DNA from 4 places in the Streptomyces sp. NPDC052299 genome. Region 4 is predicted to be linked to each of the others. Evidence: riboswitches for the same ligand, from Rfam matches in the RefSeq annotation. Region 4 holds a riboswitch; each other region holds the start of a gene.
The links. A riboswitch is a leader RNA that binds a small molecule or an ion and turns the genes downstream of it on or off. The one in region 4 is predicted to bind cobalamin.

Region 1 (5,203 bases), on a different contig from region 4:
CCAGGAGCAGCGAGTTGCGCATCCCGGTCCGCGCGATCCGGGCCCGCAGCGCCTCCCAGCGCTCCGGCCAGTTCAGCTCCACGTCGTAGTGGTCCGGGTGCAGCACCCCGCGCGCGGCCCGGGTCCTGGACCAGGCGGGCAGCGGACCGGACCGCTCCGCGAGGTCGCAGGACGCCTCGTAGGCCGCGAGCATGACGCGCTCGGCGATCTTCGTGGAGAGCGCCCGGGCCTCGAGGGAGTCGAAGGGCAGCCGCAGTCGGAAGAAGACGTCCTGGAGACCCATCGCGCCCAGGCCCACCGGCCGCCAGCGGGCGTTGGACCGGCCGGCCTGCTCGGTCGGGTAGAAGTTGATGTCCACGACCCGGTCGAGGAAGGTCACCGCGGTCCGCACGGTGGCGTCCAGCCGCTCCCAGTCGATCGAGCCGTCGGCCACGAACGCGCCGAGGTTGACCGAGCCGAGGTTGCAGACGGCCGTCTCGCCGTCGTCGGTGACCTCCAGGATCTCGGTGCACAGGTTCGATGAATGCACGACCCGGCCCGGCTCGGCGGTCTGGTTCGCGGTGCGGTTGGAGGCGTCCTTGAACGTCATCCAGCCCTGCCCGGTCTGCGCCAGGGTCCGCATCATCCGGCCGTACAGCTCGCGGGCCGGCATGGTCTTGCGGGCCAGTCCCTTCGCCTCGGCCGCCCGGTACGCGGCGTCGAAGGCGTCGCCCCACAGGTCGGTCAGCTCGGGCACGTCCGCCGGGGAGAACAGCGACCAGGTCCCGTCCGCGTCGACGCGGCGCATGAACTCGTCCGGAATCCAGTGCGCCAGGTTCAGGTTGTGCGTGCGGCGCTGGTCCTCGCCCGTGTTGTCGCGGAGCTCCAGGAACTCCTCGATGTCCGCGTGCCAGGTCTCCAGGTAGACCGCGGCGGCACCCTTGCGGCGCCCGCCCTGGTTCACGGCCGCCACCGAGGCGTCCAGCGTCTTGAGGAACGGCACGATGCCGTTGGAGTGCCCGTTGGTGCCCCGGATCAGCGAGCCCCGGGCGCGGACGCGGGAGTACGAGAGGCCGATGCCGCCCGCGTGCTTCGACAGCCGGGCCACCTGGTGGTAGCGGTCGTAGATCGAGTCCAGCTCGTCCAGCGGCGAGTCCAGCAGGTAGCAGGACGACATCTGCGGGTGGCGGGTCCCGGAGTTGAAGAGCGTCGGCGAGGACGGCAGGTAGTCCAGCCGGCTCATCAGCCCGTACAGCGCCGCGACCTCGTCCAGCGCCCGCTCGGAGGTGTCCTCGGCGAGCCCGGCGGCGACCCGGAGCATGAAGTGCTGGGGGGTCTCGATGACCTGGCGGGTGATCGGGTGGCGCAGCAGGTAGCGGCTGTACAGGGTGCGCAGCCCGAAATACCCGAAGCGGTCGTCGGCCCCGTCCGCGAGGGACCGCTCGACCAGGGCGTCCAGGGCGGCCGCGTGCAGCGTGACGAACTCGGCGGTCCGGTCCGCGATCAGGCCCTCGCGGTGGCCCACGGCGACCGAGGCGGCGAACGAGGTGGCACCCTGCCCGGCGGCCTCGTCCGCGATGGTCCGGGTGAGCAGCCGGGCGGCGAGGCGGGAGTAGGCCGGGTCCTCGGAGATGAGGCCCGCCGCGGCCTCGGTGGCCAGCGAGCGCAGCTCCGCCTCGTCCGACCGGGCGTTGCGGCCGCGCAGGGCGGCGGCGGCGACGCGGCCGGGGTCGGTGTCGGGCAGGTCCGCGGTGAGGTCGGTCAGGGTCCGCAGCAGCGCGGTGCCCGGTCCGTCGTTCTCGGTCCCCGCTGCTCCGGCCGCTGAAACCGGATCGGCTGGCGCGATGGTCACGTGGTGCTCTCCCTCGCTCGGCTCCGGCCAGGCGGGGAGCGGGGGCAGCCGGGCAGGAGGGGGCCCGGGCGGGGCGGCACTCCGTGCGGCGTCCACCGGCCCATCCCACGAGGCCCGGACGTCTGGGCATCCGGTTCGGTCGAGCCGGATGCGCCGTCGGCAGGTCCTCGGACTCGTCGGGTGCGTGAAAGCGCACCGAAAACACCGTTGCGGGACAGTTCCGGATTCGCACCGGATTCCCCTGCGGCGACAGCGAGCATGAGCATACATGTGGGGGCCGCCCCGTCGGGCAGCCCCCACATCTTGTGTCGCGAGGTGTAAGGGTGTGCGGTCAGTGACCGCCGGGCGCCCCCGCCGTGGCCGGCGGCAGCTTCTCCTGCACGCCCGGGTCGCCCGCGTCCGCGGTGTAGTCGGCCGGAGAGGTCTCGTCGGTCCCTGCCGGGGCCTTGACCGCGTTCAGGACGAAGGTGAGGACGACGACGACCACGACGTTCAGCACGAACGCGGTGAGGCCGATGTAGCCGATCTCGCCGAGGCCCGGGATCTCCTTGGAGGACCCGCCGAAGTGCTTCTGTGAGCCGTTCGGGTTCGCGACCCCGTAAGCGGCCAGCGTTCCGTAGACCATGCCGGCCGCCCAGCCGGCGATGAGCGCCCAGCGGTGGAACCACCGGGTGAACAGGCCGCCGACCAGGGCCGGCATGGTCTGGAGAATCCAGATCCCGCCCAGCAGCTGGAAGTTGATCGCGACGGTCTTGTCCATCGTGAGGACGAAGGCGAGCGCGCCGACCTTGACCAGCAGCGAGACCAGCTTGGAGACCTTGGTCTCCTGCTCGGGCGTCGCGTCCGGCTTCAGGAAGTCCTTGTAGATGTTGCGCGTGAACAGGTTCGCCGCGGCGATGGACATGATCGCGGCCGGCACCAGTGCGCCGATGCCGATCGCGGCGAACGCCACCCCGGCGAACCAGTCGGGGAACATGTTCTCGAACAGCTGCGGGATGGCCAGCTGGCCGTTTTCCACCTTGACGCCGGCGGCGATCGCCATGAAGCCGAGCAGCGCGAGCAGGCCCAGCATCAGCGAGTACAGCGGCAGGATCGTCGTGTTGCGGCGGATCACCTCACGGCTGCGGCTGGAGAGCGTCGCCGTGATCGAGTGCGGGTACATGAACAGCGCCAGCGCGGAGCCGAGTGCCAGCGTGGCGTAACCCCAGTGCCCTGCCTCGCCCGGAGCGAGCGCGCCGGTCGGCGGCTTCCCGGGCGGGTTGAACTTGTCCGCGGCGGCCGAGAAGATGTCGTCGAAGCCGCCCAGCTTGATCGGGATGTAGATGATCGCGACGGCGATGACCAGGTAGATCAGCCCGTCCTTGACGAACGCGATCAGCGCGGGCGCCCGCAGTCCCGAGGAGTAGGTGTAAGCGGCGAGCACCGCGAACGCGATCAGCAGCGGCAGGTCCTTGACGAACCAGTTGGTGTTCTCGCCGCCGCCGACTCCCATCACGTCCAGCACCGCCTGGATGCCGACGAGTTGGAGCGCGATGTACGGCATCGTGGCGAGGATGCCGGTGACCGCGACGGCCAGCGAGAGACCCTTCGAGCCGAACCGGCCCCGGACGAAGTCCGAGGTGGTGACGTACCCGTGCTTGTGCGAGACCGACCACAGGCGCGGCAGGAAGGTGAAGATCAGCGGGTACACCAGGATGGTGTAGGGCACGGCGAAGAAGCCGGACGCGCCCGCCGCGTAGATGGCCGCGGGGACGGCGACGAAGGTGTACGCGGTGTAGAGGTCGCCGCCGAGCAGGAACCAGGTGACCCAGGTACCGAACGACCGTCCGCCCAGGCCCCATTCGTCGAGCGTGGCCTCGTTCTCGGCCTTGCGCCAGCGGGCGGCCAGGAAGCCCATGACCGTGACGGCCAGGAAGAAGAAGATGAAGACGCCGAGCGCGACGCCGTTCACGCCGTCCTTCATGCCGACGCACCCCCCTTGCGGGCGCGCTGGTCACGCTGCCACAGCTTGTACGCGACCATGGTGAGCGCGGTGGAGATCAGCACCCAGAGCATCTGGTACCAGTAGAAGAACGGGATGCCGATGAAGGTCGGGTCGATCTTCGCGTACGAACTCACCCAGAGCATCGCCACGAACGGCGCGATGAGACACAGCGCGATGACCACCCGCACCGGGGTGACCGTGGGTGGCTTTCCTTCTGGTTCTTCGGGCATGGCGGCGACTCCGTCCCCTCGCTGATCACCTGTAATGCGCAGGAAATCTAGGCGAGGCATCCGGCCACCGTCACCCCCCGTCCGCATTGCGGTCCGGCAACGGTCGTCACCGGCCGGCCGGATGACCGGATTGGCGGCAAACGTCCGGGGGTTGGTCCGGTCCAAGGCCGCCACGGAAACGCCGAACGGCCCCCGGAGGCGGGTCCGGGGGCCGTTCGCGGCGCACATGCGTACGCCGGGTCAGTCGGTACGACGGTCAGTCCAGCGGGCGCTTCAGGCGGGCCACGAACTTGTAGCGGTCGCCGCGGTAGACCGAGCGCACCCACTCGACCGGTTCGCCCTGTTCATCCAGTGAGTGCCGGGAGAGCATCAGCATCGGCAGGCCCACGTCGGTGCCGAGCAGCCCGGCCTCGCGCGGGGTGGCCAGCGAGGTCTCGATGGTCTCCTCGGCCTCGGCCAGCCGGACGTCGTACACCTCGGAGAGCGCGGTGTAGAGCGAGGTGTACTTGACCAGTGAACGGCGCAGCGCGGGGAAGCGCTTGGCCGAGAGGTGCGTGGTCTCGATGGCCATCGGCTCGCCGCTCGCCAGGCGCAGCCGCTCGATGCGCAGGACGCGGCCGCCGGCGCTGATGTCGAGCAGTCCGGCGAGGGTGTCGTCGGCGGTGACGTAGCCGATGTCCAGGAGCTGCGAGGTCGGTTCGAGCCCTTGGGCGCGCATGTCCTCGGTGTACGAGGTGAGTTGCAGGGCCTGGGAGACCTTCGGCTTGGCGACGAAGGTGCCCTTGCCCTGGATGCGCTCCAGGCGGCCCTCGACCACCAGCTCCTGGAGCGCCTGGCGCACGGTGGTGCGCGAGGTGTCGAACTCGGCCGCCAGGGTCCGTTCCGGGGGCACGGGGGTGCCCGGCGGCATGGTGTCCGTCATGTCGAGGAGATGTCGCTTCAGCCGGTAGTACTTGGGTACGCGCGCGGTGCGCGTCCCGGCGCCCGTGCCCGCCTCGTTCTCCGAACTGCCCCCGTCGGCGCCCATGGCCCGCCTTCCCGACTGCTGCGTTGCTGCCGTCACCGGCTCCTCCGTCTGTCGCGGCTCACATGGTGGCACGGTCCGGTCACGGCTCGTCGCCCTCCCTCAGGTGTCGGTCCTATAACGGACGCGAGTGC
Region 2 (5,203 bases), on a different contig from region 4:
CGGCGCCCTCAAACCCAAGACGGCGGTCGCGATGTCCGCCGTTCTCAATCTGGTCGGCGCGTTCCTGTCCGTGGAGGTCGCCAAGACGATCTCCGGCGGGATCGTCAACGAGGACGGCCTCAGAACCGAGGTCATCTTCGCGGCGCTCGTCGGCGCCATCCTGTGGAATCTTCTGACCTGGCTGGTCGGGCTGCCGTCCAGCTCCTCCCACGCACTGTTCGGCGGCCTCATCGGCGCCGCGGTGATGTCCGCCGGCTGGTCGTCGGTCAACGGCGGCACCGTCGTCACCAAGGTGCTGCTGCCCGCCGTCGCCGCCCCGATCGTGGCCGGCGTGGCCGCGCTCCTGGCCACCCGCCTCACGTACCGGATCGGCGGGAAGATCCGTAACGACGCCCAGGAGAAGGCGACCGCCAAGGGCTACCGGGCGGGGCAGATCGCCTCGGCCGGGCTCGTCTCGCTCGCCCACGGCACCAACGACGCGCAGAAGACGATGGGCATCATCACCCTGGCCCTGGTCACCGGCGGCGTCCTCTCCCCCGGCTCCAACCCGCCGGTCTGGGTGATCGTGAGCGCCGGTCTCGCCATCGCCATGGGCACCTACCTCGGCGGCTGGCGCATCATCCGCACCATGGGCAGCGGCCTGACCGAGCTGAAGCCCCCGCAGGGCTTCGCCGCCCAGACCAGCGCGGCCACCGTCATCCTGGCCTCCTCGCACCTCGGCTTCTCCCTCTCCACCACGCAGTCCTGCTCCGGGGCCGTGATGGGCGCGGGACTCGGCCGTGCCGGGGGCGTGGTCCGCTGGTCCACCGCCACCCGGATGTTCGTCGCCTGGGGCCTGACCCTGCCGGCCGCCGGCCTGGTCGGCGCGGGCGCCGAGTTCCTGACGAAGCAGGGCACCTGGGGCGTCGTGGTCGTCGCGGCCCTCCTGGTCGCCGGTTCCGGGGCGATCTGGGTGCTCTCGCGCCGCAAGCCCGTCGGCCACGGCGATGTCGCACCCGGCACCGAGGACGTGGCCCCGGCCGAGCCCGCGGGTGTCGTCACCCAGGCCATCGCCGCCGTGAGCCCGCCGCCCACCGCGGCCCAGGCGCACGACCTCGCCGCCACCATTCCGGCGCCCGCCGGTCCCGTCGCCGCCGATCCGGCCCGACCCGCCACGGTCTGACAGACCCCGGTACTCCGGTAAAGGACAACCCGTATGAACATCGACTGGGCAGCTCTGGGCACCGTCTTCGGCGTCTCCCTCGTCACCACGGTCGCCCTGGTGGGCCTCTTCACGCTCGGCATCGTCGGCCTCTCCAGGCAGCCGGAAGCGGCCGCCGGGGGCGGTACGGCGGGCGGATCGGTCCTGCTGGCGCGGGCCGGGGCGTACGTCTGCTTCGGGCTGTGCGCGGCGGCGGTCGCGTACGGCATCTATCTGATCGTCGCCTGACGCCTCACCACCCCATCGGGCCGGACGCACCTCGTGCGCGTCCGGCCCGATGTGCGTCCGCCCACACCGCACCGCCGCAGGTCAACGGCGAGTTGACGGGCGTTCGCGGGGCGTGGTGGACTGCCGGAGCCATTACGGCGACAGCAGAGGAAGCCGGTGCGAATCCGGCGCGGTCCCGCCACTGTCACCGGGGAGCGGTCCCCCACCGCACGTCACGGCCCGCGCGAGCGGGCTGGAAGACCGGGGGAATCCGCCGATCCGGAAGCCAGGAGACTCCCTGTCGCCGTCACGTCGAACCAGGGCGCGGACCCTGAGTGAGGACATATCGCCATGCCCGGCTGCCGTGCGCCCCTCTTCCCACAGCCCTCGTCGGCGGACTCCGGCACGGCCGGCTGAACCGTGCGTGCCGATCGCATCTACGCGTACGGCGCCACCGCCGGCCTGATCGGCGACCTGCTGCTCGGTGACCCGCGCAGGGGGCACCCGGTCGCCGCCTTCGGGCGGGCCGCCGCAGCCGTCGAGGACCGGCTCTGGCGCGACCACCGCGGCCGGGGCGCCCTGCACACCCTGATCTGCGCCGGGGGCGCCGCCGGGAGCGCCGCGCTCGCCGCCCGCGCCCTGCGGAGCCACCCCGCCGCGTCCGTGGCCCTGACCGCCGCCGCCACCTGGTCCGTCGTCGGCGGTACGTCGCTGGGGCGGGAGGCCCGGGCCATCGGCGGGGCGCTCGCCGCGGGCGACATCGAGTCTGCCCGGGAGCGGCTGCCCCATCTGTGCGGGCGCGACCCGCAGGCGCTGGACGGCCCCGGGATCGCGCGCGCCGTGGTCGAGTCCGTCGCCGAGAACACCTCGGACGCCGTGGTCGGCGCCCTCGTCTGGGGCGCCCTCGCCGGTGTCCCCGGGCTCGTCGGATTCCGCGCCGCCAACACGCTCGACGCGATGGTCGGCCACAAGTCGCCCCGCCACCTGCGGTACGGCTGGGCCTCGGCCCGGCTCGACGACCTCGCGGGCTGGCCCGGCGCCCGGCTCACCGCCCTGCTCGCCGTGGCCTCCGGCGGCCGTCCCCGGGAGGCGGTACGGGCCTGGCGGGCGGATGCCGCCAAGCACCCGAGCCCCAACGCGGGGCCCGTGGAGGCCGCGTTCGCCGGGGCGCTCGGCGTACGGCTGGGCGGGACCCTGGCGTACGGCGGGCGCGTCGAGCACCGGCCCGTGCTCAACGGTGCGGCCGGGCGGGCGGTGGAGACGGCGGACATCGAGCGCGCCGTGCGCCTCTCGCGCCGGGTGGGCGTGCTCGCCCTCGGCGTCACCGTGGCCGCCCGGCTCGGCACGGCGGCCCTGGCGCGGCGGGCCCGGAGACCTCACGGATCGCGTACGGCTGGACGGAGAGCGATATGAGCGGTGGACTGCTGGTCGCCGGGACCACTTCGGACGCGGGCAAGAGCGTCGTCACGGCGGGCATCTGCCGCTGGCTGGTGCGCCGGGGCGTGAAGGTCGCCCCGTTCAAGGCGCAGAACATGTCGCTGAACTCCTTCGTCACCCGCGAGGGCGCCGAGATCGGCCGGGCCCAGGCGATGCAGGCCCAGGCCGCCCGCGTCGAGCCGACCGCCCTGATGAACCCGGTGCTGCTCAAGCCCGGCGGCGACCGCTCCAGCCAGGTCGTCCTGATGGGGAGGCCGGTCGGCGAGATGAGCGCCCGCGGCTACCACGGCGGACGGCAGGAGCGCCTGCTGTCCACCGTCACGGACTGTCTGGAGCAGCTGCGGAGCACCTACGACGCGGTGATCTGCGAGGGCGCGGGCTCGCCCGCCGAGATCAACCTGCGCCGCACGGACATCGTGAACATGGGCGTCGCCCGGGCCGCGCGCTTCCCGGTCGTGGTGGTCGGGGACATCGACCGGGGCGGGGTGTTCGCCTCGTTCTTCGGGACGACCGCGCTGCTCGCGCCGGAGGACCAGGAGCTGATCGCCGGGTATCTGGTCAACAAGTTCCGGGGCGACGTCTCGCTGCTCGAGCCGGGGCTCGACATGCTGCGGGACCTGACGGGCCGTCCCACGTACGGGGTGCTGCCGTTCGCGCACGGGCTCGGCATCGACGAGGAGGACGGCCTGCGGGTGTCGCTGCGCGGCACCGTACGGGAGTCGACGGTCGCCCCGCCGCACGGCGAGGACGTCCTGCGCGTCGCCGTGTGCGCGATCCCGCTGATGTCGAACTTCACCGATGTGGACGCGCTGGCCGCCGAACCGGGCGTCGTCGTCCGCTTCGTGGACCGGCCCGAGGAGCTGGCCGACGCCGACCTCGTCATCGTGCCCGGCACCCGGGGCACCGTGAAGGCGCTCGCCTGGCTGCGCGAGCGCGGGCTCGCCGGGGCGCTGCGGCGGCGCGCCGCCGAGGGGCGGCCGGTGCTCGGCATCTGCGGCGGCTACCAGATCCTGGGCGAGCGCGTCGAGGACGAGGTGGAGTCGCGCGCCGGGCGGGTGGACGCGCTCGGCCTGCTGCCCGTGCGCGTCCGCTTCGAGCGCGAGAAGACCCTGGCCCGGCCGTCCGGCGTGGCGCTCGGCGAGCCCGTCGAGGGCTACGAGATCCACCACGGGGTCGCCGATGTGCGCGGCGGCGAACCGTTCCTGACGGACGGCCGGGGCACCCCGCTGGACGGCTGCCGGTCCGGGGCCGTGTGGGGCACGCACTGGCACGGTTCCCTGGAGAGCGACGCCTTCCGCCGCCGGTTCCTGGCCGAGGTCGCCCGGCTCACCGGCCGCCGCTTCGTGCCCGCGCCCGACACCTGCTTCGCCGCCCTGCGCGAGGAACAGCTCGACCGCCTCGGCGACCTGATCGAGGAACACGCGGACACCGACGCGCTGTGGCGGCTCGTCGAGTCGGGCGCGCCGTCCGGTCTGCCGTTCATCCCGCCCGGCGCGCCCGCCATCCCCGTCAAGGAGGCCCTGTGAGTACGCCCTACCCCTTCACCGCCGTCGTCGGCCAGGACGACCTGCGGCTCGGGCTGCTGCTCAACGCGGTCAGCCCGGCCGTGGGCGGGGTCCTGGTCCGCGGCGAGAAGGGCACCGCGAAGTCGACCGCCGTGCGCGCGCTGGCCGCGCTGATGCCGGAGGTCGCCGTCGTGCCGGGATGCCGGTTCTCCTGCGACCCGGCGTCGCCCGATCCGGCGTGTCCGGACGGGCCGCACGAGGACGCTGCGGGCGTGTCGCGGGCGGCGCGGACCGTGGAGCTGCCGGTCGGGGCGTCCGAGGACCGGCTCGTCGGGGCGCTCGACATCGAACGGGCCCTCGCGGAGGGCGTGAAGGCCTTCGAGCCGGGGCTGCTCGCGGACGCGCACCGCGGAATCCTGTACGTGGACGAGGTCAATCTCCTCCACGACCATCTGGTGGACCTGCTGCTCGACGCGGCGGCCATGGGTGCCTCGTACGTGGAGCGCGAGGGCGTCTCCGTACGGCATGCGGCGCGGTTCCTGCTGGTGGGGACGATGAATCCCGAAGAGGGCGAGTTGCGGCCGCAGTTGCTCGACCGGTTCGGGCTGACCGTCGAGGTCGCGGCGTCCCGCGAGACGGACCAGCGGGTGGAGGTCGTGCGGCGGCGGCTCGCCTACGAGGACGATCCTGCGGGCTTCGCGGCGCGCTGGGCCGACGAGGAGGCGGAGTTGCGGGGCCGGATCACCGCCGCGCGGGCGCTGCTGCCCGAAGTGGTGCTCGGTGACAAGGCGTTGCGGCAGATCGCGGCGACCTGCGCGGCCTTCGAGGTCGACGGGATGCGGGCGGACATCGT
Region 3 (5,203 bases), on a different contig from region 4:
CCGGTGAGGGCGCGGGCGGCGTGCGGCAGGACGAGCCCGACGAAGCCGACGGCCCCGGCCGAGCTGACGAGGGCGGCGGTCAGGAGCGCGGTCGTGCAGAGCAGGACGGTCCGGACACGGCCGACGTTCACGCCGAGGGCCGCGGCCGCGTCCTGCCCGAAGGCGAAGGCGTCGAGCGTACGGGCGTGGCCCAGGCAGATCAGCAGGCTGACGGCGAGGACGGCGGAGCAGACCCAGACGTCGGTCCAGCCGACTCCGCCGAGCGAGCCGAGCAGCCAGAACAGCACCCCGCGGGTCTGCTCGGCGTCGGCGGCCGTCATGACGACGAACGAGGTCAGCGCCGAGAAGAGCTGCATCGCCGCCACGCCGGAGAGCACGACCCGGTCGGTGGAGCCGCCCAGGGTGTGGCTGAGCAGCATCACCAGGGCGAAGGAGCAGAGGGCCCCGACGAACGCTCCGGCCGGCAGCGTCACCGCTCCCCCGCCGACGCCGAGCACGACGACCAGGACAGCGCCGGTGGACGCGCCGGAGGAGACGCCGAGGACGAAGGGGTCGGCGAGCGGATTGCGCAGCAGGGACTGCATGACGGTCCCGCAGACCGCGAGGCCGGCCCCGCAGACGGCGGCGAGCAGGGTGCGCGGCATGCGCAGGTTCCAGATGATGCCGTCGCGGATCGGGCTGAGCCGGGCCTCGCCGATGCCGAGATGGGCGGCGACGGCGGACCACACGTCCACGACGGAGATCCGGGCCGGTCCGATGGTGACGGCGACCGCGACGGACAGGGCGAGCAGCAGGAGGCCGCCGGCCCACAGGAGGCCGCCGCGCAGTCCGCGCAGCCGGGGGCGTGCGGGCGCCGCTCCCGGCGCCTCGCCGTGCGGGGCCTTCTCGGACGGGCCGGCGAGCCGGCCGGTGGCCGTCACCCCGCGAGTCCGAGGTCGCGCAGCCCGGCGGCCACCAGTTCGACGCCCTCGACCGTGCGGATGGTCGGGTTCATGGCCTGGCCACTGAGCAGGACGTAGCGCTTGTGGCGTACGGCGTCCATCTTCTTCGTGACGGGGTTGGACTCCAGGAAGGCGATCTTCCCGGCGGCGCTCTCGGCGGTCTGCGACTTGCGGGTGAGGTCGCCGACGACGAGCACGTCCGGGTTGCGGTCGGCGACGGTCTCCCAGTTGATCTGGGGCCATTCGTCGTGGGTGTCGTCGAAGACGTTCTTCAGGCCGAGCTCCCGGGTGATGATGCCCGGCGCCCCGCAGCAGCCCGCCAGGTAGGGGGCCTCGGAGTTGGCGAACCAGTACATGACGGAGGTACCGGACGCGTCGATGCCGTCGGTGGCCTTGCGGATGCGTTCGCGGAGCCGCGCGACCAGCTTCTCGCCGCGCTCGGGCACGCCGAACACCCGGGCCAGGTCGCGCACTTCGGCGTAGACGCTGTCCATGGTCAGGGCGCCGCTGCGGACGCCGTCGCCGTCCTTGGTGTTGTCCTTGGCGGCGCAGTCGGCGGGCGCGACGTAGGTGGGGACGCCCAGCTCCTCGAACTGTGCGCGCGGGGCGACACCGCCCTTGGCGAGCGTCGACTCGAAGTCGGCCGCGACGAAGTCGGGCTCCTGGTCGAGGACCTTCTCGGACGAGGGCCGGTTGTCGGCGATCCGCTTCACGCCCGCGTTGGCCTTCTCCAGGCCCTTCATCACCGGGTCGGTCCAGGTGGCGGTGGCGGCCATCCGGTCCTGGAGGCCGAGCGAGAGCAGGATCTCCGTGGTGCCCTGGTCGACGGAGACCGCGCGCCGGGGCGGGGCGTCCACGGTGACGGTGCGCCCGCAGTTCCTGAGCGTGACCGGATAGCCGTCCGTCCGGCCGGAGGCGTCGGCCCTTCCGGACGGGGCCCCTTGGCAGGCCGTCAGCAGCAGGAGGGCGACGGTGAGCGGAACGGCACAACGTAGGGGCGGCACGGGGCATACCTCGGCGTCTCTGGGCCCATGCGCGGGGCCCGCTGTACGGTCCGCCGCCCGGTCCCGGGCGGCGGTCGCCAGCAGGTCTTCGGACTCGGGTTCGCTCGGACGGGACGCCTTCCCGGGAGACGCCGGGTCTCCCAGTGGCCGTGGCCCCGCCCGTCCCCCTCACCGCTGCGCGTCAGTTCCGGATTCGCACCGGATTCCCTGACTCCCACGAGGAGTTCGACTGGCTCCGGCACGCTACCACGGGCCTACGCGCAGCTCAGCGGCGCCCTCGCCCGCCAGGGATCGGCCGGTCAGGGGCGCTGGAGGGCCACGACCGCGTTGTGCCCGCCGAAGCCGAAGGAGTGGCTGACGGCCCGGCGGACCGGCCGCACCAGCGGCACCTTCGTGACGCAGTCGATGTCGAACCCGGGCGCGGGCGCGTCCAGGTTGGCGACCGGTGGGACGACCCCGCGCTGGAGGGTGAGGATCGTCAGCCCCGCCTCGATCGCCCCGGCCGCGCCCATGCAGTGCCCCAGCACGCCCTTGGGGGCGGTGACGGGTGGCCGGTGCGGGTACACCCGGCTGATCAGCGCGGCCTCGGCGGCGTCGTTGCGTACGGTCGCGGTGCCGTGCGCGTTGACGTGCTCCACCTCGTCGGACCGCCAGCCCGCGTCGCGCAGGGCGGCCTCGACGGCGGCCCGGGCGACCCGCCCGTCGGGGTGCGGGCTGGTGGGGTGGTGGGCGTCCGTGGTGGCCCCGGTGCCGGCGATCAGGGCCCTGGGTTCGGCGCCCCTGGCCTCCGCGTCGGCGGCGCGTTCCAGCACCATGACGGCGGCTCCTTCGCCCATGACGAGTCCGGCGCGGTCGGCGGCGAAGGGCCTGCTGAGCCGGGACAGGTCGCCGTCCGCGCGGGCGGCGGCGCCGGACCGGGCGAAACCGGTCATGGCGATCGGGAAGACGGTCGACTCGGTCGCCCCCGCGATGGCGACGTCGCACTGCCCGGTCGCGAGCAGGTCGCGGGCGACGGACAGCGCGGTGACGCCGGACGAACAGGCCGTGCAGGGGGCCATGCTGGGTCCGGTGGCCCGCATCTCGATCGCGATCTCGGCGGCGGGCATGTTGGGGATGGTCAGCAGGACCCCGGCGGGCGAGGTGGCCTCCGGGCCCCGCCGCTCCAGCACCAGCGCCTGGTCGGTGAGGTGCGCGGAGCCGCCGCTGCTGGTGCCGACGACGACCGCGACCCGGCTGCCGTCCCAGCCGGCCGGGTCGAGCCCGGCGTCGGCGACGGCCTCCCGGGCGGCCAGGACCGCGAACTTGACGTACCGGCCCATCCGGAAGGCCGTACGGCGGCCGATCTCGGCGTCCAGGTCGACGCCGTCGACCACGCAGGCGAAGTCGATCGCGCACCCGGCGAGCGCGGGGATGTGGCGGGCCGGGCTCACAGCCGCGCACACCCCCTCCCAGGTGGACTCGGTGTCGTTGCCGACCGGGGTGATCATGCCGAGACCGGTGACGGCGATGGCCGGTGTCCTCATCGGGCGGCGCCCACCGCCGCGTCGAGGTGCGCCGTCAGCTCGGCGAGGGTGGTCCCCCGGGTGAGGGTGCCCGTGTCCAGCTCGACCCCGGTGGTCTCCCGGAGGACGACGGCGAACTCGGCCGCCGCGAGGGAGTCCATGTCCAGGCTGTCCATGGTGGAGTCCGGAAGGATCTCGGCCACGGGCACCTTGAAGGTACGGCTGAGTACGTCGGTGATACGGGGGTGGATCGTGCTCATGGTCTTCCTTTCCTCATGCCATCCGGGCGGGGTGTCCGGCGCCCGCGCGCACGGCCCCGACGCCGGAACAACTGAGCAGCGTCGCTCCGGTTACGCCCAGCGGCGAACCGATTCGCCAACACCCGGCCGGGGCGCCCCGCACCACCGGGCGAACAGGGCGACGGTCGTCCAGTAGGCGAGGAGGACGGCCCCCGCCCCGAGTCCTGGTACGGCGCGTGCCGCGCGGCGCGCCCACGTGCCCCTCAACAGCCCGCCTCCCGGTGCCAGTGGGCCTCCGGATCGTCGTACGCCTCGGCGTAGCCGGGGCCCGTGATCGGCCAGTCGGCGAGCATCTCCTCGGGGAACGCGAAGGAGTCGGCGAGCTCCGGGAGGTGCGGGGCCACCGCGTCGATGAGCCGTTCGGTGTGGTCCGTCAGCGCCTGTGCCTGTCCGGCGCTCAGGTGCCCGGCCGCGAGCAGGTCCCCGCTGTCGCGCGCCACCCGGCCGAGGGCGAACAGCCGGGCCAGCTCGCCCAGCCGGTCGCGGTCCGCTCCGGCGGGCAGCGCCTCGACCGCCTCCTCGTACGCCTCGGCCGCCTGCCGGCAGGCGTGCGCCTCGACCCCGCGCAGCGCGGGGCCCGCCGCCGCGTTCCACCGGCCCAGCGGGTCGCCGGGAGCCGTCCGGGCCGCCCGGGCCCCGGCGCGCGCGAACCACAGCTCCTCGGCGCGGCCCAGCAGCCGGACCAGGAACCGGAGATCGGTGAGCTCGCCGCTGTCCGGGGCGCCCGGCTCGTACGGGGGCCGGTCGGCGAGCAGGGCGGCGGCGGCCCTGGCGTGGACGGCGAGGTTGTCGCCCTCGGCGGTGATGGCGCCCTCGACGCCGGTGACGAGCGCGGCCATCCCGTTGTTCTCCAGGAGGCCCTGCGCGCCGCAGCGTTCCCGGGACTCCACGATCACGGCCCTGGCCTGCCAGGTGATCCAGCCCTTGGCGATGTCCACCAGGCGCTCGGCCGCCTCCCGCCCGGCCTCCGGCCCCGCCTGGGCCGCCTCCCAGCGGTCCAGGACGCGGCGGTGCAGCAGGCTCATGGCGAAGACCGTGGCCATGGCCTCGGCGAGCGGCCCGTGGTGGGTGCGGTACGCGAGCACCGGCAGCCGCGCCCCGCGCCCGGCGGAGACGTGGCGGTGGCCGCCGTACCGCACGGCGACGGCCAGCGTGGCGCGCGCCGAGCCGACGGCGCTGGCGCTCATGGAGATCCTGCCGGTGACGACCCGGGAGATGGAGGCGAGGAAGCGGCGCCTGCGGCCCTCAATGGCGCTGCGGAACTCCCCGTCGCCGTCGATCCATCCCTGCGGGCCCGTCAGCAGCGCCTCGCGCCCCACGAAGACGTGGTCGAACGAGGTCAGGCTGTGGTCGACGGGGCTGCCCATGCGGGCGGGCAGCCTGCGCACGCGTACGCCCGGCAGCGGGCCGGTGGCGTCGGTGAGCGGCACCAGCAGCAGGAAGACGCCCCGGTCGGC
Region 4 (5,203 bases):
GTTGTCGGGGGCCGCCCGGGACACGCGACCGCTCCGGCGGGCAGAATCCTGAACCGTGACGATCACCGCGCGCGCCCTCAACCGGGCGACCCTCAGCCGTCAGCTCCTTCTGGCCCGTGAGCCGCTGACGGCGGCCGACGGGGTGCGGCGGGTGGTCGCGCTCCAGGCCCAGCAGCCGGCCTCGCCGTACATCGCCCTGTGGAACCGGCTCTCGGGCTTCACCCCGGAGGCGCTCGACGCGGCCTTCGCGGAGCGGTCGGTGGTGAAGGCGACGCTCATGCGGATCACGCTGCACGCGGTGCACGCCGAGGACTATCCGGCGTTCCGGGCGGCGATGCAGCCGGTCCTGTACGGCTCGCGGCTCGGCTCCCGGTTCACCGCGTCCGGGCTCAGCGCGGCCGACGGCGAGGAACTGGTGGCGCGGGTCCTGGAGTTCGCCCGCACGCCGAGGTCGTCGGCCGAGATGCAGGCGTGGCTGGCGGAGCTCTACGGCGCGGAGCGCAAGGACGCGGTGTGGTGGGGCATGAAGAACTACGCCCCGCTGCATCACGTCCCGACCGGCCCGCCGTGGTCCTTCGGCGCGCGTGCCGCGTTCGTCGCGGCGGGCGAGGGCCCCGCGCCCCGGGGCCGGGAGGTGGACCGGGCGGCGCTGCGCACGCTGATCCTGCGCTGTCTGGCCGGGTTCGGCCCGGCGTCGGTCGCGGACGTGGCGCAGTTCTCGATGGTGGGGCGGGCGCCGGTCCGGGCGGAGCTGACGGCCATGGCGGACGAGGTGGAGCGGCTTCGGGGGCCGGGCGGGGAGGTGCTGTTCGACCTCCCGGGCGCCTCCCGGCCGGACGCCGACACCCCGGCCCCGTCCCGGCTCATGGCGATGTGGGACTCCACGCTGCTGGCGTACGCGGACCGGGCCCGGGTGATACCGCCGGAGTACCGCCCGCTGGTGATCCGGCGCAACGGGGACGTGCTGCCGACCCTGCTGGTGGACGGCTTCGTCGCGGGCGTGTGGCGCCCGACGACCGAGGGGGTCGAGGCCACGGCGTTCCACCCGCAGCCGCCCGCCGTCTGGGACGAACTGGCGGCGGAGGCCGAGGCGTTGACCGCGTTCCTCGGCACCCGCGAGCGGGCGGTCTACAACCGCTACCACCACTGGTGGGCGAAACTCCCGGACGCGGATGTGCGGATGCTCTAGGACCTTCCTGCCGGCGGCGGGTGCGGGGCGCGGAAGGTGAAGGCGTCGGGGGTGTCGCCCTTCGCGCGGAGCAGGGCGATGCGTTCCATCGCCTCCTCGACGCCCGGGCGGTGACCGGCCGGGACCCACCACAGGGCCATGTGGTGGTCGGCCAGGCGCTCGAACCACTCGCGGCGGCGGGCCATGACCCTCAGGTGATCGCTGCGGTACACGTACGCCTTCAGGGCGTCGACCGATTCCCAGACCGAGCAGTTGAACAGGAGGAACTGGTCCTCGTCCTCGGGGCGCAGGCTCGTGGCGTCGGCCCCGCCGTCGTCCACCATCCGCCAGACGAAGCCGGGGGCGTGGTCGGCGAGGGCGTTGATCTCGGGGAGCTGTGCGACGAAGTCGGCGAGCTGGGGGCTGTCGAGCGGGGCGAGGATGCGCCCGATGTTGACCTGGGCAAGGTGGAAGTCGTTCACGGGCCCAAGCATGGCCGGGTGAACCTTCTAAAGTCAACGGATTCTTTTTTAGAAGTCGGCGGTCCCCTCGGGGCCCTCGACCGCGACGCAACAGCCTTCCGGCAGCGGCTCCATGACCGCCTTCCAGCCCTCGGGGAGCAGCCCTTCGATCCCGGCGAGGTTCATCCCGCAGACCAGGGCCGGGAATTGCTCGGCCAGCGCGTGGAACGGGCAGTTGCGCAGCCGGAGCTTTCCGCAGCCCCAGTACGGTTCGTAGCCGCGCTCCCGCAGCGCCTCGACGGGGTCCGCCGTGCTCGCCGCCTCCCCGGCCGCGCGCGCCGCCGCCTGCAGCTCGTTGTCGAGCCCGGCCCGTTCGACCACCTCGGCGAGCAACTGGCCGACGGTGTCGTAGGAACGCGGCGGTACGGAGACGGCGTGCTCGCCGGCCGCCCGCCGGTACAGCTTGGAGGGCCGCCCGGCGCCGGGGCCGGTGCGCCCGGAGAGCCGGCGGAAGCCGGCCTCCAGGAGCCCGGCGTCCACGAGCTTGTCCAGGTGGAACGCGGCCACGGCCCGCGTCACCCCGACCGCGTCCGCCGCGGCGTCCCGCGTGACGTCGCCCTGGGCGGCGGCCACGTGCCGGTACAGTCCGCGGCGTACGGGGTCCCCGAGGGCCGCCAGCGCATCCAGGGCGGCGTCGTCACTGCTCACGGACCCGAGTCTAGGCGGCACGCCTCTCGGGGGCGCTGCCCCCGAACCCCCGCTGCTCAATCGCCGGAGGGGCTTGATTTTGCCCCCGGCGCGAGACCAAGCCTCTCCGGCGCTTGAGGAGCGGGGTCCGGGGCAGCGCCCCGGTTTCGGGAAGGGGCGGGGAGGGGAAGAAACCCCGCCCGCTAGACTGGCCGCGTCGTCACTATGCCCGTTCAGGGGGAAGCCGGTGCGAATCCGGCACTGACCCGCAGCCGTAAACCGCCGCGAGGCGAAAGTCGGAATGCCCTGCCCGAGTCGTGACCCGCTCACGCCGCCGGAACCCCGGCGGCCCGCCCCGTCGAGGAATACGGAGCCGGAGCCTGGTGCCGTGTGTGCCGTCCCCGGCCCCCAGGAGAGGCACCGCCCGCCATGACCGCACGCCGCAGCGCCGCCGCGCTCGCCGTCACCGCCGCCGCGCTCTGCGCGGCCGCCGCCCCGGCGGCCGTCGCCGCGCCGTCGCCGTCGCCCTCCCCCTCGGCCGCGCTGCCCTCCGGGCTCTACGGCACCGGCGACCCGACGTACGACGGGGTGTGGCGGCAGTCACTCGCCTTCCTCGCGCAGCAGGCCACCGGTGTGACCCCGGCCACGAAGGCCGTCGACTGGCTGACCGGCCAGCAGTGCGACAGCGGCGCCTTCCCCGCGTACCGTCCGGACGCCTCCGCGCCCTGCACCGACAAGACGGTGGTCGACACCAACGCGACGGCCGCCGCGGCCCAGGCCCTGCGCGCGATCGGCGGCCACCAGGACGCCGTCGCGAACGCGGTCAGCTGGCTGAAGTCCGTCCAGAACGAGGACGGCGGCTGGGGCTACACCGCGGGCAGCCCGAGCGACGCGAACTCCACGTCCATCGTGATCGGCTCCCTCGCCCGGGCCGGCGAGAAGCTGGGCGACGTGACGACGCACGGCGGCAAGACCCCGTACGCCGCGCTGCTGACGTTCTCCATCCCCTGCGGCGGCAAGGACGGCGGCGCCTTCGCCTACCAGCCCGACAAGTCCGGCAAGCTCGCCGCCAACGGTGACGCCACCGCCGCCGGTGTCCTCGGCGCGCTCGGCAAGGGCCTGGTCGTCTCGGACAACGCGGCCGTGAAGGACCCCGCCTGCCACCAGGGGTCCCCGCTCGAACCGGAGCAGGCCGCGCAGAACGGCGCCTCCTACCTCGCGACCGCCCTCGCGAAGAACGGCCACCTGGACCTGCCGAAGATGCCCGGCGCCGAGGACAGCGAGCCGCAGCCCGACTTCGGCAACACCGCCGACGCGGTCGTCGCCCTGTCCGCCGCCGGGCACAAGGACAAGGCGGCCGGCCCGGTCGCCTGGCTGAAGAAGAACTCCGCCGCCTGGGCGAAGCAGAGCGGCCCCGCCGCCTACGCCCAGCTGATCCTGGCCGCCCACGCGACCGGCGCCGACGTCCACGACTTCGGCGGCGCCGACCTCGTCGCCCAGCTGAACGCGACCGGCCCCGAGCCGGCCGCCGTGAAGAAGCCGGAGCCGACGGCCACGGAGGACGAGGAGAAGAAGGACAGCGGCGACGGCGACGGCATCGGCGGCGTCTGGTGGTTCGTCGGCATCGGCCTCGCGGTCGGCGCGGGCGCCGGCTTCCTGATCAGCGGCCGCCGCAAGAACCAGCAGCTGTGAGGGGCTGCCGGGTGGCCTCGGGCCGGTCGAGCGGACGCGGTCCGGTGCGTGCGATTCCAAGGCAGAGGAGGGAGTCGACGCGGAGCGTCGCTGACCGACGACAACGCCGGAAGCGTGCGTGCCGGGGCGTGGCCGCCCGGTCCGAGGCCACCCGGCAGCCCCACCGCCGCGTCGGACGGGCGCTCGCGCTCCTCGTCCTCGGTGCCGTCCTGGCGCTGCTCGGCGCGGGCACGGCGCAGGCGGCGGGCTACCGCTACTGGTCGTTCTGGGAGGGCTCCGGGAGCGGCTGGTCGTACGCCACCCAGGGGCCGTCGCTCGTCCGGCCCGAGGACGGCTCGGTGCAGGGGTTCCGCTTCTCGGTGAGCGCGGACTCCCAGGACGCCTCCAAGCCGCGCAACGCCCCCGACTTCGCGAAGATCTGCGCGGACACCCCGGCGAAGGACGGCAGCAAGCGCGTCGCCGTCGTCATCGACCCGGGCACCGCGGCCGACGCGCCGGACGGCGAGACGCCGCCCCCGCCGCGCACCGCCTGCGCACGGGTGGCGAAGGACGCGAGCAGCGCGGAGGCCCTGGCCGCGGTCGCCAAGCCGCTGCGCTACGACGCGAGCGCGATGCTCTGCGCGATCTCCGGCTACCCGGCCACCGGCTGCGGCGAGCAGGTCTCCGGCGCCGCGACCGGCGGCACGGACGGCGGCGCTTCCCACGACGGCACGGCCGGCGGCAGCAAGGCACCCGCCTCGGCCGCCGCGTCCGACGCCGCCTCCACCGGCGGCCACGGCGACGACGGCGGCCCGTCCGCGGGCGTCCTCGTCGGGATCGGCGCGGTGCTGCTCCTCGGCATCGCCGCAGTCGCGCAGGCCCGCCGCCGCCGCGGATGACCGGCTCGACGGCCGGCCGCACGAAGAGCACCGCGGACCGGCTCCCCGCCTGGCGCGCCCCCGCCGCGACCCGCTCCAACGCGGTGCCGGCCGGGGCGTGGTGGCTGTGGGCGCTGGGCCTGGCCACCGCCGCGTCCCGGACCACCAACCCGCTGCTGCTCGGCCTGCTGGTCGGCGTCGCGGGTTACGTGGTGGCGGCGCGCCGCACGGACGCGCCGTGGGCCCGGTCGTACGGCATGTTCATCCGGATCGGGCTCTTCGTGATCGCGGTGCGGCTGCTGTTCTCCGTCTTCCTCGGCTCGCCGATCCCCGGCACG

Region 1: it holds a riboswitch for cobalamin, as region 4 does, so the genes downstream of both, AB0L33_RS12335 (ribonucleoside-diphosphate reductase subunit alpha) here and AB0L33_RS10590 (prenyltransferase/squalene oxidase repeat-containing protein) in region 4, are expected to answer to the same signal.
Region 2: it holds a riboswitch for cobalamin, as region 4 does, so the genes downstream of both, AB0L33_RS28445 (cobalamin biosynthesis protein) here and AB0L33_RS10590 (prenyltransferase/squalene oxidase repeat-containing protein) in region 4, are expected to answer to the same signal.
Region 3: it holds a riboswitch for cobalamin, as region 4 does, so the genes downstream of both, AB0L33_RS26230 (ABC transporter substrate-binding protein) here and AB0L33_RS10590 (prenyltransferase/squalene oxidase repeat-containing protein) in region 4, are expected to answer to the same signal.

What each region holds. Positions count from the first base shown of each region.
Region 1 covers NZ_JBFAUP010000006.1:111,369-116,571, forward strand. Annotated here, with positions in the region: gene AB0L33_RS12335 (ribonucleoside-diphosphate reductase subunit alpha) at 1-1,831, opposite strand, end outside; cobalamin riboswitch at 1,972-2,104, opposite strand; gene mctP (monocarboxylate uptake permease MctP) at 2,163-3,794, opposite strand; gene AB0L33_RS12345 (DUF3311 domain-containing protein) at 3,791-4,045, opposite strand; gene AB0L33_RS12350 (GntR family transcriptional regulator) at 4,302-5,072, opposite strand.
Region 2 covers NZ_JBFAUP010000020.1:50,927-56,129, forward strand. Annotated here, with positions in the region: gene AB0L33_RS28435 (inorganic phosphate transporter) at 1-1,162, shown strand, start outside; gene AB0L33_RS28440 (hypothetical protein) at 1,196-1,429, shown strand; cobalamin riboswitch at 1,575-1,705, shown strand; gene AB0L33_RS28445 (cobalamin biosynthesis protein) at 1,829-2,821, shown strand; gene AB0L33_RS28450 (cobyric acid synthase) at 2,818-4,371, shown strand; gene AB0L33_RS28455 (putative cobaltochelatase) at 4,368-5,203, shown strand, end outside.
Region 3 covers NZ_JBFAUP010000017.1:25,022-30,224, forward strand. Annotated here, with positions in the region: gene AB0L33_RS26225 (iron chelate uptake ABC transporter family permease subunit) at 1-836, opposite strand, end outside; gene AB0L33_RS26230 (ABC transporter substrate-binding protein) at 917-1,945, opposite strand; cobalamin riboswitch at 2,007-2,194, opposite strand; gene AB0L33_RS26235 (beta-ketoacyl-[acyl-carrier-protein] synthase family protein) at 2,245-3,468, opposite strand; gene AB0L33_RS26240 (acyl carrier protein) at 3,465-3,707, opposite strand; partial or broken gene AB0L33_RS26245 (acyl-CoA dehydrogenase) at 3,798-5,203, opposite strand, start outside.
Region 4 covers NZ_JBFAUP010000005.1:155,625-160,827, forward strand. Annotated here, with positions in the region: gene AB0L33_RS10570 (GAF domain-containing protein) at 1-52, shown strand, start outside; gene AB0L33_RS10575 (winged helix DNA-binding domain-containing protein) at 56-1,189, shown strand; gene AB0L33_RS10580 (DUF3291 domain-containing protein) at 1,186-1,650, opposite strand; gene AB0L33_RS10585 (helix-turn-helix domain-containing protein) at 1,699-2,337, opposite strand; cobalamin riboswitch at 2,510-2,644, shown strand; gene AB0L33_RS10590 (prenyltransferase/squalene oxidase repeat-containing protein) at 2,746-4,008, shown strand; gene AB0L33_RS10595 (SCO2322 family protein) at 4,218-4,886, shown strand; gene AB0L33_RS10600 (energy-coupling factor transporter transmembrane protein EcfT) at 4,883-5,203, shown strand, end outside.